DNA from 2 places in the Halomonas sp. FeN2 genome. Region 2 is predicted to be linked to the other one. Evidence: riboswitches for the same ligand, from Rfam matches in the RefSeq annotation. Region 2 holds a riboswitch; the other holds the start of a gene.
What was found. A riboswitch is a leader RNA that binds a small molecule or an ion and turns the genes downstream of it on or off. The one in region 2 is predicted to bind thiamine pyrophosphate.
Positions count from the first base shown of each region.

Region 1: linked by a shared signal. The riboswitch ahead of KF947_RS04560 (sodium:solute symporter) and the one ahead of thiM (hydroxyethylthiazole kinase) in region 2 are both predicted to bind thiamine pyrophosphate.

Region 1 is NZ_CP074200.1:956,699-964,767, forward strand. It holds gene KF947_RS04545 (NnrU family protein) at 1-505, opposite strand, end outside; gene corA (magnesium/cobalt transporter CorA) at 673-1,641, opposite strand; gene KF947_RS04555 (diguanylate cyclase domain-containing protein) at 1,667-3,106, opposite strand; gene KF947_RS04560 (sodium:solute symporter) at 3,161-4,534, opposite strand; TPP riboswitch at 4,524-4,630, opposite strand; gene KF947_RS04565 (peroxidase-related enzyme) at 4,759-5,340, opposite strand; gene KF947_RS04570 (hypothetical protein) at 5,518-6,210, shown strand; gene KF947_RS04575 (CoA-acylating methylmalonate-semialdehyde dehydrogenase) at 6,291-7,790, opposite strand; gene KF947_RS04580 (putative zinc-binding metallopeptidase) at 8,065-8,069, shown strand, end outside.
Region 2 is NZ_CP074200.1:2,751,642-2,759,710, forward strand. It holds gene KF947_RS12700 (DODA-type extradiol aromatic ring-opening family dioxygenase) at 1-432, opposite strand, end outside; gene KF947_RS12705 (DoxX family protein) at 538-975, opposite strand; gene KF947_RS12710 (LysR family transcriptional regulator) at 1,054-1,974, opposite strand; gene thiE (thiamine phosphate synthase) at 1,971-2,603, opposite strand; gene thiM (hydroxyethylthiazole kinase) at 2,593-3,402, opposite strand; TPP riboswitch at 3,426-3,524, opposite strand; gene KF947_RS12725 (hypothetical protein) at 3,579-3,923, opposite strand; gene gloA (lactoylglutathione lyase) at 4,179-4,715, shown strand; gene KF947_RS12735 (DUF6164 family protein) at 4,725-5,093, shown strand; gene KF947_RS12740 (cupin domain-containing protein) at 5,090-5,755, opposite strand; gene ampC (class C beta-lactamase) at 5,947-7,119, opposite strand; gene KF947_RS12750 (LysR family transcriptional regulator) at 7,269-8,069, shown strand, end outside.

The sequences.
Region 1 (8,069 bases), 1.8 Mb from region 2:
CGAGTACGGTAGCAATGGTGGCCATTTTATTAGTGCTAACGGGCGCAGGCGGTATCAGACGGTCGCGCTTTTTGGCGGTTTTAAATGCCAGGATAGCCCAGATAAGAAAGGCCGCAAAAAAGATAATCTCGCCCAAGCGTCCGTTGGCCAGCAGGTGAGCAAACGCCCAGATTTTGACTGCCAGCATCATTGGATGGCCAAGCTTGGCCTTAATCGCGTTATGCGGAATGTAGGCCGCCACCAGCATAATAAAGGCGGGCACCATCAGCAGCGCCACCGCATGGCGCATTCCCATTGGCGGGTACCAGATATAGATAGGATCGAGGCGCATCTGGCCAAAACCGTATATAGCAATGGCCAGGCCAACGATGGATACCGCCGAATAGGCGACTTTCCAAGTGGTTTCGCCGTGTTTTGCAATCTGCTGCTGACGCCAGTTTTCAGCAAGGATGCGTACAGAGTGGCTGCCTAAAAAAATCAGCAGCCCGAAAATCATAATCGTCATGGAACAACTCCCAGTGAAAACGCTAGTCGACGGCTTTATGCCTTATAGTCTTGGTCGCTGGAGAGGATGCCACACTCAGTCGCTGACCACCTATGCATACGTCAACTTTTCGTTTCCTGATGAGTCGTTCCCTGGTGCGGCTAAAACCCGTTCTTAAAAACCCGACCTTAAAACCAATGCTTGCGCTTAAATAGCCAAATCATGACACCCGCAATACCCAACATGGCTCCCCAGACAAAAAAGTAGCCGTACTGATAACGCAGCTCGGGCATATTTTCGAAGTTCATGCCGTAAATCCCGGCGATAAACGTTAGAGGAACAAAGATCGCGGTAATCACCGTGAGGACGCGCATGGTGATATTTAGCTGGTGAGACGAAATAGAAATATAGCCATCGATTAAGTCACCGCAAATGTCATAGTACATTTGGGTCAAGGTGTAGAGACGTTCAAAGCGATCCGCTACATCGTTGATCGCGTGGAGGGTTTCACTCTCTTCCCGCGGCAAATGCTCATAGTCATAAGCGATGAGTTCTTGGGTGATCCCCTGGTGGTAACTAAAAATGCGGCGCATTTTTACCAGCCGGGAACGGTAAGTGATAATCTTGCGCATTAACACATCATTACCATTTTCCAGCAGTTCGTCTTCAAGATCACTTAACGCCGTTTCGAACTCAAGCAGGCTATCGATATAAAAGCCTGCTGAAATATACATCACCCTCAGCGCGACGTGCTCTGGCGAGTGAGCCAGCAAAGCTTTACCGTGCTCGTTGAATAGCCGTTCAATTGAGAGCGCTTGGCCAGGGTGAAGCGTCACTAAAAAACGTTCGCCGACAAAAAAGCAGACCTGCTGAGGCAAATAATTGAGTTCAGCATCAAAGGATGAGATACCGCGATAAATAATCAGCGTGTGGTTGTCAAACTCTTCGATTTTCGGCGGGTGACGCTCTTTGTGGGCATCTTGAATCGCCATCGGGTGAAACTCAAACGCCTCTAAAATCGCCCGCTCGCTTTGTTGGGACTCCCCCTGCATGTCGATCCAGATATGGCTGTCAGGCGTAGTCTGCCAGATGGCTAACAAGCGTTCATCCCCCTCGTGAGTTTCACCCTCTGGGGTAGTCATAATAGTTCGAATCATGGTCGTCCTTGAATGTTAACCGGTCTTAACAAGCACTATCCAAAGGCTGGGCGATACGTACTTGGGCTTTTCCAGAACGTTTAGCTTCATACATAGCCACATCGGCGCGCTTTAACAGTTCATTGGAGGTCTCGGCACTGGCTGGTAAATATAAGGCAACCCCAATACTAACGCTGACATGTAACGCGGCATTACCAGAGACCAGCGGCTCTTGCACCACCTGAACTAGTTTATTGGCCAGCGGCTCGATTGTCGTGGGCTCACTGCCCTCCAATAGCAAGACAAACTCGTCCCCGGCCCAGCGCGCGATATAGTCGGTTTCGCGTACCGTTGTCGCCAATCTTTTAGCAATCACACGCAACAGTTCATCGCCCATGGCATGCCCATGGGTATCGTTAATTGCCTTGAAACCATCCAGATCCATAAACAGAACGGCTAGGGGTTGTTGGGAGCGTCGAGTACGGGCCATGGCTTCAGGTAAGCGCTCATCCAAGGCTCTTCGGTTAGGTAGTTTGGTAAGCGCATCTTCACGAGCCTGCTGATCACGCAGTCGCTCAAGCTGCTGACGTTCGGTAATATCGTGGATAAAAAGGCTTCGCCGCTCGCGGCCATCAATCATTAGCGTCTTAATACGAACTTCAACAGGCAGCTCAGTACCATCCTGGCGCCGTGCCGTAGAGGTGATAGCAGCACGGTTATTACTGGGGGGCAGCCCGGCAGGAAAAATCAGCTGCGTTATCGTCCTTGCCAGTGTTTCTTTGCGTGGCCAACCAAACATCACTTCTGCTGCGCGGTTCCAGTCCAAAATAACGTCGTCGGCATCAATGCTAATATAGGCGTCATAAGCTGACTCAATAACCAAATTGAGTTCATTGGTACGCCGCTCAATTTGGCGTTCCATACTTTGATGTAGCTCATTCAGCGCCTGCTGAAATGCCTGGGCGTTTTTCTTCTCCAGCACCAGCCGCTCTCGCAAATGAACTTCCTCTGTCGCTATTGCCGCTAAGTCCTGCAGAGCCGCTAGCTCATCCTCGCTAACGACGCGTGGTTTGGTGTCGAGCGCGCAGAGTGACCCTAGTGCCAAGCCTTGCATAGACCGTAATGGAATCCCCACATAAAAACGAATGCCTTCGGGGCCAGTCACCAGCGGGTTTTGAGCAAAACGGGGATCTTGACTGGCATCTTCAACAATAAATGGCTCTGGGCACATGATGGTATAAGCACAGAAAGCCACATCGCGAGATGTTTCCTGGGGCTCAACGCCAATGCTTGACTTAAACCACTGCCGTTTAGCATCAACCAGCGTCACCGTCGAGATAGGCACACTTAGCAATTTGGTCACCAATCTGGTGACCCGGTCAAAAGCAGGCTCATCGGGGGTATCTAGAAGTTCAAGCTCATAAAGGGCTGCTAAACGAGCATCTTCGTCAGGTGCAATGGGGAAGCTCATTGTCATATCAACCATGAGGTAGCTGTTATTCCAACAGCATAACGCGATCAGCCCTTTACTGCTTAAAAGTCACCTGTTTCTATTTAACCCCGCGAGCAGCACACTCATTAGCGTTGAGGCGACTAATGCGCCGACGAATGGCCCCAAGGTAGGAATACTGCCCGGAAAACTGGCGGCCACCACCCCGGCGACCAAGCTTCCTTGGCTTAACCACCCAGGGAGAATGGCGCCCAGCAACCCCGCGAGGCCGCCCGCAATGGCCGCAAGCGGCGTCATTCGTTGCCACAAGCCTAGCAGTACAGGCACCACAATGGCGGCACACAGCAGGTCGGCAATCAAAAATAGCCGGAGTACCGACAGCCCCTGTAAGGCAATCAATACCACCGGAATCATCACCACCACCGTTACCCAGCGGGCAGCCACCAGTGAAACGCCCTTGTGCTCGCTGCGCGCGACCACCAGCGAGGCAATACCGTTTTGCAGCGTATCAACGCTGGAGGCGACTAAAGTCACCGCTAATACCAAGGCGGGTAGCGTCAGCCAAACAGGAGCATCGCTTAGCAGGGCAAAAAATGGCATCGGCGGCTCCCCCAGAGAGACACCGCTCATCGCGGCCAACACCCCCAAACCGCCAATCACCATAACGACGACGACCGTCATCGCACCACCTAACCATGCCCCGCGGCCTAAACTTTGATCGTCTTGAGCGGCCCAAACGCGCTGCCAATAGCCTTGGTGGAAAAGGTTCGCAGCGGTTACCGCTATCACCAGCGTTAACGCTACGCTGAGCGCATTGGTGATGGGAATGGCCGGAAGCGCAGCTCCACCGGGAATAGTGGGAAGCCGCCATAGCGCCATGCCACCGACCACACACAGCAGTACCAGCAACAGCCACGCCTGCCAACGGTCAGTGGCAAGGCTGGCACGCAGGCCTCCCGCTGCGGTATAAACCAGCGTAGTAAGCGCCACACCAATAATCACCAGTGCAGGTGGCACATCGGAAAGTAAGGCAGTGATTGCCCCAATGGCGGTTAGCTCGGCGGCTAAAAAGCAGGCCATATAGGCTATAGATACCAGCGTTACCCAGCGCCTTACACCAGGGCCATAGCACGCTTCAGCAAACTCGGCGATGCTGCGCCCCTCAGGCAGCGCCCGGCGAATCTTCGGCCCATACAGCCCTAAAACGATAAACGGCAGCGCAGAGCCTAATGCATAGCCTGCCAGGGCCAGCGGGCCAACAAAGGCGCCGATTTCAGGAGGAGCAAAGAGAATCCATGCGCCCATTCCGGAGGCAAGGAAGGAGAGCCCCAGGGTAGACGCCGTTTGCGAGTTACGGGCGGTGACATAGTCATCAAGTGGGCCATTCACCCAGCGAGCCCGGAGGCCTAAATAAGCAAAGCAGCACAGCGCCGCGCCAAGCACGGCTAACGTTAGGTAAAGCATGTCGCGCTTCCTCCGCCGGTACGAACCGGATCAGGTTCCAGGGTCTGCGCAGCGCGCATCTCAGCCCTTTTGAGCAGGGCTCCCCTGGCGACAGTGAATGTAGGTGTTTTTTTCTAAGCGCTTTTTCTAAGTACGTTTTTTTCAGTACTTATCCAAGTGCCATCTCAAGAACTATTCTCAATCAAAAGCACAGCTTAGTAAAGTTGAGGTAGAACGGTGGCCTCTTAGCGGGGCACTCGCCCCATCAGGTAAAACTCCTCGTTGGGCGGCGTGCCCGCCAGGGTGACCAACCGATTCGACAGGCCAAAAAACGCCGCGATGGCGCCTATGTCCCAGCAATCCTCTTGGCTAAAGCCAACTTCCAGCAAGCGGGAGAGCCATTCATCGGTCATTTCACCCACATCGATAGCGCAGTGCATAGCAAAATCAAGCATTACCCGGTGGCGCTCGCTAATTGGCGCCACCCGATGGTTGATCGCCACCTGGTCAGCGAGTAGCGGGTTTTTACTGTATATGCGCACCAGGGCACCGTGAGCGACTACACAATATAAGCAGCGATTACGCGCACTGGTAGCGACCACAATCATCTCTTTTTCGGCTTTGGTGAGCGTGTCCGACTCGCGTTCCATGAGCGCATCGTGATAGGCAAAAAAAGCACGAAATTCAGCAGGGCGATGGGCTAACATCAGAAAGACATTGGGCACAAACCCCGCTTTCTCCTGAACCGCTAAAATGGTACTGCGAATATCTTCCGGCAGATCATCCAGTGTTTCAGGCACGTTAAAACGACTTAATGATGCAGACATACTCACCTCTTTATTGTTAAATTTAAATATCTGGTAAAAACGGTTTAGCTGATGTTAACAAAAAGCTAAATTAAGACGCTTTTAATCAGCCGCCCTGCTCGCCATACTGATGCATCGATCTGTGATAAAAAACCGCGCGTTACTCTTAATAAACAGTTCGTTCAAAGGGACACTGCCATGAACCAAAACGAAGCCAAGGAACATACCCCTGGTCGGCTGCACGAGCTGTTTGCTGACCCCTATCGAGCGTTCGAAAATGATACCGATGAGCGTCAGCTGCACATTCGTATCATGCTGCATATGTTGCTTGCCCGCCCAATGAAACGGGGTCAAATGACACTCCGTGTTATCCATGGCTGGGAAAACGGCGGCTTTGAGCCAGAAGACCTACAGCATGTCGACTACTCCCTCGGCGGAGTGCCTGACTTCAAGCGCGCGGTACAGGATTTTGAACACGCCTCAAAGCACAACACGCCGCTCCCTGCTGACAAAAACGCCATTCTTGCCGCCCCACTTGACGATGCGATTGCAGATGCTGAAGCCGAGGGTCAAGACTTAACCACCGACATTCGCGATACCCCAGCGAGATGGCCAGCATTTGAAGGCGGTTTAGCCCTATATACGCTGTTTAAGATGTACCATCGACTGATTTATGGCGAAGATGACACCTACCGCTGCACGCAGTGCATGACACCGCTGGGGATGCGTGAAATACACGAATTTCACCTTGAAGAGGGTGAGTTCGCTCTACTGGTTCCATCCGCTGACAACTTCATGCTTGAGGAGTCGCTTTTAGTGTTGCATGAAAGCCAGCTCGGCCCCATCGAGCAGTTGCTCGAAGAAAGCCTGCCTTTATTCGATAATTTTTAAGCCAGAACAGCCAGTACACTTCCGTCAATTGGCCCTGTTTTTTATACAGGGCCAATTTTCGTTAATACAGGAAGCGTTCTTTAGCCCAGTGAAATTGTGCTATTGATACCGCTGGAAACATTTTCTGGTTCAAACCAACGCGCTGTCACGGTTTTGGTTTGTGTCCAGAACGCAATCGCTTGCTTACCGTTAGGCCCTAAATCGCCCAGCTTTGAAGCCCTTGATCCGGTAAAACTGAAGTAAGCGACCGGCACTGGAATTGGCACGTTAATACCAATTTGTCCAACGTCGATATCGGTTTCAAACCGGCGCGCTACCCAGCCTGAGTTAGTAAAGATGGAGGTACCGTTGCCGTTGGGATTGGCATTGATAAAGGCAATCGCCTCATCCAGGGTTTCAACACTGACCACACACAGCACGGGGCCAAAAATCTCTTCCCGGTAAATCGTCATATCGGCGGTTACATCGGCAAACAGGGTCGGCCCCACGAAGTTACCGTTGGGGTAACCCTCTACCTCGACCTTGCGACCATCGACCATCAGTTTGGCGCCCTCTTTCTCCCCTGCATCGATTAACCGCAGTACACGATCACGGGCAGCGGGAGACACCAGCGGTCCCAAATCCGCATCGAGCTGGGTGCCTGGGCCTACTTTCATTGCTCGCGCCGCATCGACAATATCGCTTAACCACTCGCGCGCCTCGCCGACCAGTACCACCACCGAGTTTGCCATGCAGCGTTGGCCCGCAGCGCCAAAGGCTGAGCCCAGCAGGTTATTGATCGCCTGACTACGGTTAGCATCTGGCATCACCACACAGTGATTCTTGGCGCCCATCATCGCCTGCATACGTTTGCCCGCTGCTGCTGCCCGGTTATACAGCAGTGACCCTACGTGGGTGGAGCCGATGAACGAGAGCGCTTTGATATCCTGGTGATCAGCAATTTGGTTGGCGACGTCCGGGCCACCGTGCACCACGTTGAGTACGCCCGCAGGCACACCTGCTTCGTGGGCTAGCTCCACTAAGCGCATGGTGGAACTGGGATCTTGCTCGGAGGGCTTAAGAACAAAGGTATTACCGGTGGCAATCGCCAGCGGGAACATAAAACAGGGCAACATAATCGGGAAGTTAAAGGCAGTAATCCCCGCCCCCACACCCAGCGGTTGGTGCATGGTGTAAACATCTACCTCGTTGGCAGCGTTTTCGGCTAATTCACCCAACTGCAGCGAGGTAATCGAGCAAGCGTGCTCTACCACTTCCAGACCACGACCCACTTCGCCTTCCGCATCGGGCAGGGTTTTACCATGCTCCTCGGTGATAAGTGCCGCCAGTTCAGCGGTATTGTCGCGAATCAGCGCCTGCAGCTTGAGCATAATGCGCATGCGCTTACCCAGCGGAACTTTACGCCACTCCTTGAACGCCTCTTTAGAGCTGCTGATGGCACGCTCCACTTCGTCAGCGGTACAGAACGGCACACGAGCCACCACCTCTTGCGTCGCGGGGTTGACCACGTCGCGCCATTCCTGGCTTTGCGACTTCACGGGCTGACCATCGATATACATGGGAATTTCGCGAACGGACATAGCGTTGCTCCTATTTATGGTTGTGGTTGTTATGGGTGCGAGTGTTAAAAAAGCTGTTTTTAAAATTCATCGCGGTAAGACAAGTACACAGGGTATAGCAGCAAGTTGACGTTAACGTCAACTAAGTATCTCGTGAGTAAACAAAATCTATAGCAAGACGTCAATTAGCCTTTCCATTGTAGCGTCGCGCTGGCTATGCTTCGGCTAATCAGTGTGCCGCAGACTTGCGGATCGCCCGCGGCGAAAGCTCGTGTTTAAACACAGGGAATTATCTATGCA
Region 2 (8,069 bases):
CCGCAGAGCCGACAGGCGCTCGCCCAGCGTGGCCAGCTCCGCATTGCTCCAGCGCACCGGAAGCGACAGCGAGACAACCGGCACATTGGCGTCAGGAAACATCAGTGAAAGGGGCACCCAGGCGCCGTGATCCAGGCCGCGCTCTACCCGCTCGGCGCCCAGTAACACGGCCAGTCGTTCGGCCAGTTCAGGTTCGCCAGGGGCGGGATACTGGCACTCGAAAAGCGCCCGTGGGAAGCCGCCAAAATCGTGAATGGTCTCTGGTTTGGCGCTGGTGCTGACCTTAAGCGCCAGGCTCTCCCAGTGCGCTGAGACCACTACCACCGCCTTGGGCGCAAGCTGCCTGCCCAGTTCACGTAGAAAGGCATGAGCCGGGGTTTTATTGAGGGCCAGCATGGGCGAACCATGGGAAATAAACAGGCTAGGTAACATGAGTGAGTCTCCTCAGCAGCATGGCCAACGCTGGCGGTAAGCAAGCGCTGGCAATAGGGTTAGGCGATAGGGTTAGGCGATAGGGTTAGGCGATAGTTTTAGGTGTTAGGCGAATCGGTTACTTAGCACCCAGCGGCCGCTGCCCAGGCCCGCTTGCACGATTAACGCCAGCGTCCAGAACACCGGAAATTCCCAACCGCCGCCGGCATTTGAGAACATCCAGCCGTTGCCAAGATGCACCCACGCAGCGCCAAGCAGTACCGGCACCAGTGCCAGGCTCACCCAGCGGGTATAAACACCCAGAATCAGGGCGGCTCCACCGCCTACTTCGGCAGCAATGGTCAAGTAAGCCAGAAACCCTGGTAAACCCAGTGATTCAAAATAGCCGACGGTGCCCGGCAGGGTAAACACAAACACCTTGAGCAAACCGTGGGCAAGAGCCATCACACCCAGTGCGACGCGCAGTAGTGAGATGGCCTGGGGTTGTAAAGAGTGCTGTACAGAGGGCTGTAGAGGGGGGGCAGAGTGAGTATGTGTTGTCATCGTAGTAGCTTCCATCGAGTGGTTGATAAAGCTACTTTACCGTCGAGTGAGCGTGAGATAATCAGCGTAATTTGCACATCACTGTTGCGTAATGGGCGACAATCCAATGTGCTGCTCCCAAACCGGCGGGTCGCCCCACGCTTCGGTGAGCAGGTCGATGAAGTGTTCAACCTTGGCGGGCAGGTAGCGCCGGGCGGGGTAGAGCGCATGAACATCGAGCAGCACCGCTGGCTCACTGGTCAAGATGGGCACTAAACGCCCGTTGGCGATACTCTCTGTGACCAGAAAGCTGGGTTGCTGAGCGATGCCCAGGCCCGCTTCCGCGGCGTGGGTGAGTACATCGCCGTTATTGCTTTCCAGTGGGCCATTGACCGTCAATGACTGCGTGGCAATCTTCCAGTCAGCGCTCTGTTGGCCGCTGCGGTAGCGCAGGCAGCGGTGCTCGGCAAGGGCGTTAACGCTGCTGGGTTCACCGTGAGCGGCAAGATACGCCGGCGAGGCACAGAACAGCAGGCGGCAACGGGTCAGGCGGCGCGCCACCAGGCTGGAGTCAGGCAGGCTGCCGATACGGATCGCTACGTCGTAACCCTCTTCCAGCAGGTCGACACGGCGGTCGTTCAAATCCAGGCGCACTTCCAGCGCTGGGTGAGTGTGCATAAATTGCGCGACGAGTGGCGCTAGGTAGCGGGTACCAAAGCTCATCGGCCCATTCACGCGCAGCCGCCCGCGCACATCGCTGGTTCCTTGACCCACCTCGGCGGCTGCCTCATCAAGCGCTTGCAGGATCCCTTGGGCTCGGACTAGATAGCGTTCCCCAGCCTCAGTGAGATGGAGCCGTCGCGTGGTGCGTTGTATCAGTCGCGCACCCAATGCCTCTTCCAGTGCCATGACCTGGCGGGATACGCGAGTGCGGGAAATATCCAGCGCTTCAGCAGCGCGGGTATAGCTACCCAGCTCGGCTACCCGCACAAAAGCGACGATATGCTCTAACTGATTCATGACGCCGAAGCGGCTTGGAAAACCTGAAAAGCGCGCGCTGCCTGGTAAGGATCGGGCTGACCACAAATAGCCGATATTACGGCTAAACCGTTTGCTCCTGCCCGCTGTACGCTAATCGCATGATCCGCTTTCAGCCCGCCAATGGCCACGCTGGGCAGTGGGCACGCCTTGACCAGCGCAGCCAAGCCACCAAAGCCGATGGGCTGGGCGTGATCCTGTTTGCTCTCGGTGGCAAACACCGGGCCAATCCCCACATAATCAAGCAGCTCAAACGGCGTGGCTTGCAGCTGAGCGATGGTATTGATCGACAGGCCGATAATTGCCTGTTCTCCTAACAAACGGCGCGCTTCCTGAACGGCGGCGTCGCTCTGGCCGACATGCAGGCCATCGGCCTGGCTTTCCAGTGCCACCTGCAAGCGGTCGTTAATGATCAGCGGGACACCGGTGCCCGCCAGAAGTGCTTTTAGCCGTTTGGCTTGGGCAATCATTTGTTCATCGCTGGCATGCTTGTCACGCAACTGCACGATGGTGACACCGCCTCTTACCGCTGCCTCGACCGTTTGTTCCAAGCCATGGTCTCGGCAGAGCGCGGCATCGGTGACCAAATAGAGCGATAGATCAAGCGGCATGAATTGCCTCCAGCTGGGCATGAGTAGTGAGGTCGTCAGGGGTGAGTTGATACAGCGCATCCAGCAGCGCCACTTGAAAGCTACCAGGCCCCTGGGCGTTAGCACCCGCCCGCTCACCGGCCACGGCAAAGCAGCCCATCGCGGCTGCCGTTGCGCCTAGTGGGGCGTCGCGGTTGGCAGCCACAAAGCCTGCCACTAGCGCGCTCAGCCCACAGCCAAGGGTTGTTACGCGGGGCATCAAAGGGTGGCCACCGTTAATACGGTAGTGCCGTGCGCCGTCCGTTACCCAATCACTTTCGCCGGTCATCGCAACAATACAGCCGTGTTTTTGCGCTAACGCTACCGCGGCGTCCACGGCTTGGTCGGTGGCGGCGGTGGAGTCAACGCCGCGGCCTTGGCTGGCTAAGCCGTTAAGGGCAAGAATTTCAGACGCATTGCCACGAATCACGCTGGGTTTAGCGGCCAGCAGCTTCGCGCACAGCGTTTGGCGATAGCGCGTGGCGCCAACGGCGACGGGATCTAACACCCAGGGAATGGCATGCTGCTCGGCCGTCGCTGTGGCGGTCAGCATCGCATCGGCCCAGTGGGCAGAGATCGTGCCGATATTAATCGACAGCCCCGCGGAAATAGCCGTGAACTCTGCCACCTCTTCAGGCGCATGCAGCATGGCGGGCGAGGCGCCGGTGGCTAACAGCAGGTTGGCAGTGCTGTTCATGGCCACATAGTTGGTCATACAGTGAACCAGCGGGGTGACTGAGCGCAGCGTCTCAAGGTAATCGCCAAGCGAGCGTAGGGTCATAGCATCCTCCCGGCAAGGAGGTGGTAAGCGTTACCACGACTCCCTACGCCGGTGTTATCCGGTTCAGGTTCAAAGGGTGCTTCTCAGCCCACCCGTAACGGAGGGCGCCCCTGTCGAGGGATTACTATCCTTGCCTGAAGTAGCCCTGTAAAGCCCCGGATGCGGACGATGGCAATCTAACGAAACGAAATACGTGTACCGTAGGTAAGCATTTCATCAGGTGTCATCGCTTTACCCTCTACCCCAATCATCTCGTCACCGCACTGGTCGGCGAAAGTCAGCACGCCGTGGGTCAGGCCCAGTTGGCCCAGGGTGTCGCGGATTTCACCGGTGCCCAGAAAAGTACTGACGTGGCCTTTGCTGTCACTCAGGTCAGACACGCCGTTAGCGTGGTGAAAGCGCACTTTGTAAATTCCATCCATCGACTCGACTTCAACAATCGGCGAAAAACCGTTGTGAAGCGCATTGGAAAGCTGTTTCAGGGTCAGGTGGTCACCTAGCGTCATATCGATCGCACTCATGGAAAACTCCTGGTGGACGCCTCAAAGGTGGGGCATCGCTCATGTTGCGGGAACTGCTTTTGTAAAGCTTATGAATAATAAGTGTAGGGTTTTTGTTTAGTATTGCCAGTGCGCTTATTGTTGCCTTGATACCGCGCTGCGTTGGTGAATCCTACATGCTTGTAAGGGCTGGTATTATGGCCCTAAAGCCCCCATGGTAAGCGGTAAGTGAGGCTCAATGGATTCAATGACCAGCATTAGCGACAGGAGAGCAAAATGAGTTTTCAAGGCGAGCAGCATCCCGGCGTCGTGGCCACACCACCCCAAACCCAAGGGTTTCGTTTAAACCACACCATGCTGCGGGTGAAAGACCCTGAGCAGGCGCTGGCGTTCTACTCAAAAGTGTTTGGTATGCAGGTGATGCGGCGGTTGGATTTCGAAGAGATGCAGTTTTCGCTCTACTTCCTGGCCAACCTGGAGCCCAGCGACAGCGTGCCGGAAGATGCGCAAGCGCGTACCGCCTGGACGTTTAGCCAGAAAGGACTGCTGGAGCTGACCCACAACTGGGGAACTGAAAACCAGGAAGATTTCGCCTATCACGATGGCAACGCCGAACCCCAGGGTTTTGGGCATATCTGCTTTAATGTGCCGGATTTGGCAGCGGCCCAGGCGTGGTTCGACGAGCACGACGTCACCTTCGTGAAACGCGCCGATCAGGGCAAGATGAAAGATGTTATCTTCGTTAAAGACCCGGACGGTTACTGGATCGAAGTGATTCAGGCAGACCTAATGGTGGGGAAGAGCGACTCTTGAGGCACACCAATGGCTGAACTACTGTTCCGGCTGCGCCATGTGACCGACGAAGAGGCCATGGAGGTGCGTGATCTGCTGGCCGCCCATGGCTTTGATACCTACGAAACCCAGGCGGGCTTTTTCCGCCTGGGGGTCGATGCTATTTGGCTGCGTAACCCGCATCAGCACGACGCAGCCATCGCGGCGTTAGAGGCCTATCAGGCAGAGCGTCTTGAGCGCGCCCAGCGCGAGCACCAGGCGGCGGTTGAGCGGGGTGACGCCGAGACGCTGTGGCGTCGCTTGGCCGCTCATCCGCTGCAGGTCGTGCTAGTGCTGCTCGCCGTGGGGCTTATTGCCGCCCTTACGCTACTGCCATTCCTGGGCCTATCGCGCGCCTAAGCTGCGGGCAGGTGGCCGCGTTTGAGGTACATCATAACGCCATCATCACCGGCGGTGAGTGCCGGTGCCGCGCCGCTGGGGTAGCGGCACCAGGTGCCTGCGGTGTAACTCTGTTCGCTATCGCTTAGCGTACCTTCCAGTATCAAAAACTCCAGACCACCCCGCAGCGTAGGGTAGGTAATGGAGGTGCCCGCCGACCAGCGCTCCAGGCTGGTGCGCTCCTGCTTGTAGGTGTGCAGCATTTTATAGGCAATGCGCGGGCGCCGGTCTGGCTGCCAGGGCAGCCGGTGAGCAGGCACCGCCAGCTGTAGCGTGTCGTTGGGGTCAAACTGGTGCAGTTTGACAAAGATCAGCGCGCCTTCCTCGCCAATCTGCGGGGTATGGCCGGTGCCAATGGGGTTTCTCAGGTAGCTGCCCGCCGCATAGCGCCCATGCTCATCGGCAAACACGCCTTCCAGAACCAGAATTTCTTCGCCGCCGCCGTGGGTATGCCGCTCAAACTGCGTATTGGGGGCATAGCGCACAAGGCTAGTAGCGCGAGCAACTTCATCACCAATCCGGTCAAACATCATGCGCTCTACCCCCGCGCTGGGGGAGTCGACCCACTGATACTCTTCCGGGGTAACACAGGCAAAGTGGCTAAAATCGGCGTTTAGACGCATGGGAAAGGGCTCTTCGCAGTGAAGGTAAGTGACGGGGGAGGTTGCTAGTCTCCTTATCGACAGCAAAAAATGCAACTTTCGGTTGTTTGATCTCCGTTATATCGCCATAAAAAACACCCCAATCGTTGGATGGATGTCCAACGATTGGGGCGCAGTTCACGAAGGTGGCATCGGGTTGTCTGGCTGCTTGCTTAAGGCGCTTCAGTCAGCGCAGAAAGAATATGGTGTGCCGCTTCGATGCGCGCCTGATTGGGGTAGTTGCGGTTAGCCAACAGCACAATGCCGATTTGCTCGCTGGGTACAAAGGCCACGTAGTCACCAAAGCCGTTGGTAGCGCCCGTCTTGTTATAGAGCGCTTCCTGCCTGGGGGCTAGCGGTGGGGTTAAGCGGTTGACAGGGTTGGGCTGCAAAATCATCTCAAGCGAGTTGCCTGCCAGCAACTGATCGAGCGCCACCGGGTAGGCATAGCTTTCCCAGCCCAGGCCTTGGGTCATATTGCCGATCTCAAAGTAACCCGTGCGCGTAGCGGCCAAGGCTTGGCTTAGTGGCTCATTAAGCTCAGCACCACTCATATTGGCTTCCACCAGCGTGAGCACGTCCGCGGCAGTCGATTTCAATCCGTAGGCCTGGGCATCCAGCATGCCTGGGTTCACCCGGATGGGCTCATCCTCTTTAGAGTAACCATAGGCATAGTTCGCCTGCTGCGCCTCCGGCACCTGAAAGTAGCTATGCTCAAGCCCTAGCGGTGCGAACAGCACCTCCTCCATAGCCATCTCGAAGGGCTGACCAAGGCTTTGTGCGGCAAGATAACCGAACAGGCCCAGGCTTGGGTTGGAGTAGAGCCGGTGGCTGCCAGGGGTGGATTCAGGCTGCCACTGGCGGTAGTAGTCGATCATCGCCTCTTCACTTTGTACTGCGTCGGGAAACTGCAGTGGCAGCTCGCCCGCCGTGTAGGTGCCCAATTCCAGCAGCGTGATCTCATCGAAGGCGCTGTCTTTGAGTTCCGGCAGGTAGCGACTGGCCGGGTCGGAAAGCGAGAGTGCGCCGGTAGCCTGGGCATAGCCAGCGAGTGCAGCCGTGAAAATCTTGCTGATAGAGCCGAGTTCGAACAGCGTCTGATCGGTGACCGGAATCCCCGCCTCTTGATTGGCGAGACCATAATTAAAGTAGTGCTGCTGGCCATTAATGCTAAGCGCGACCGCCATGCCTGGAATACGATGCTCGGCCATCAAAGGCGCGATAGTATCGTTCACCAGCGCCTCAATGTCGGCGCTTTCAGGCGTGCCGGTGGCCCAAGCAGAACCGTTGAGTAGAAGCGAACCTGTCATGATAAGGCCGCAGTTTGCTGCTAACATCTTACGCATACCAAAATCCTGTTGTGAATAATGCCGAGAGAGGATGGAGAGTTATTTCCAGACGCAAAGCACGTGACGGGGGTTAACTTACGGCGCGCTGCGGCAATTCACAAACAGCGATATTTTGCATAAGCCATTAGAAAAATTTGGGGGTCAAGGTGGTGCGTCCCTACCTGCCGTTGAAGGCGCTGCGCGCGTTTGAGGCGTCGGCCAGGCATTTAAGCTTTACCCGCGCGGCAGAAGAGCTTCACGTTACCCAAGCGGCGGTCAGCCACCAGGTAAAGCTGCTCGAAACGCTGTTGAAGGTACCCCTTTTCAAACGTTTGCCGAGGGGGCTAATGCTTACCCAGGAGGGTGAGCTGCTGCTGCCGGTATTGAAGAGTTCATTCGACCAAATCGCCCACACGCTGGAACGGGTGGGCGAGAGCAGCTATCGGGAAGTATTGAACGTCGGCGTTGTGGGGACATTTGCCGTGGGTTGGCTGCTGCCGAGGCTGGGAGATTTTCAGCGCCAGTACCCCTACGTCGATTTACGACTCTCCACCCATAACAACCGCGCGGACATTGCTGGCGAAGGGCTGGATTTTGCGATCCGCTTTGGCACGGGGGCCTGGCACGGTACCGCGGCGCAGCCGCTGCTACCGGCGTCACTCTCGGTAATGTGCATACCCGATATTGCTGCGCGGCTTAAAACACCTGCCGATGTATTAGGCGAGACCTGGCTGCGCTCTTATCGCGCCGACGAGTGGACAGAGTGGCTATTGGCGGCAGGGTTGCCACGCAGCTTTCCGATGACCAACAGCATTGTGTTTGACTCTTCCATCGCCATGGTGGAAGCAGCCTTGCAAGGGGCAGGCGTGGCGCTGGCGCCACCGCTGATGTTCCCCCGCCAGCTGAACAGCGGCGCGCTGGTGCAGCCTTTCGACACCGCTGTTAGCCTGGGAGGTTACTGGCTGACT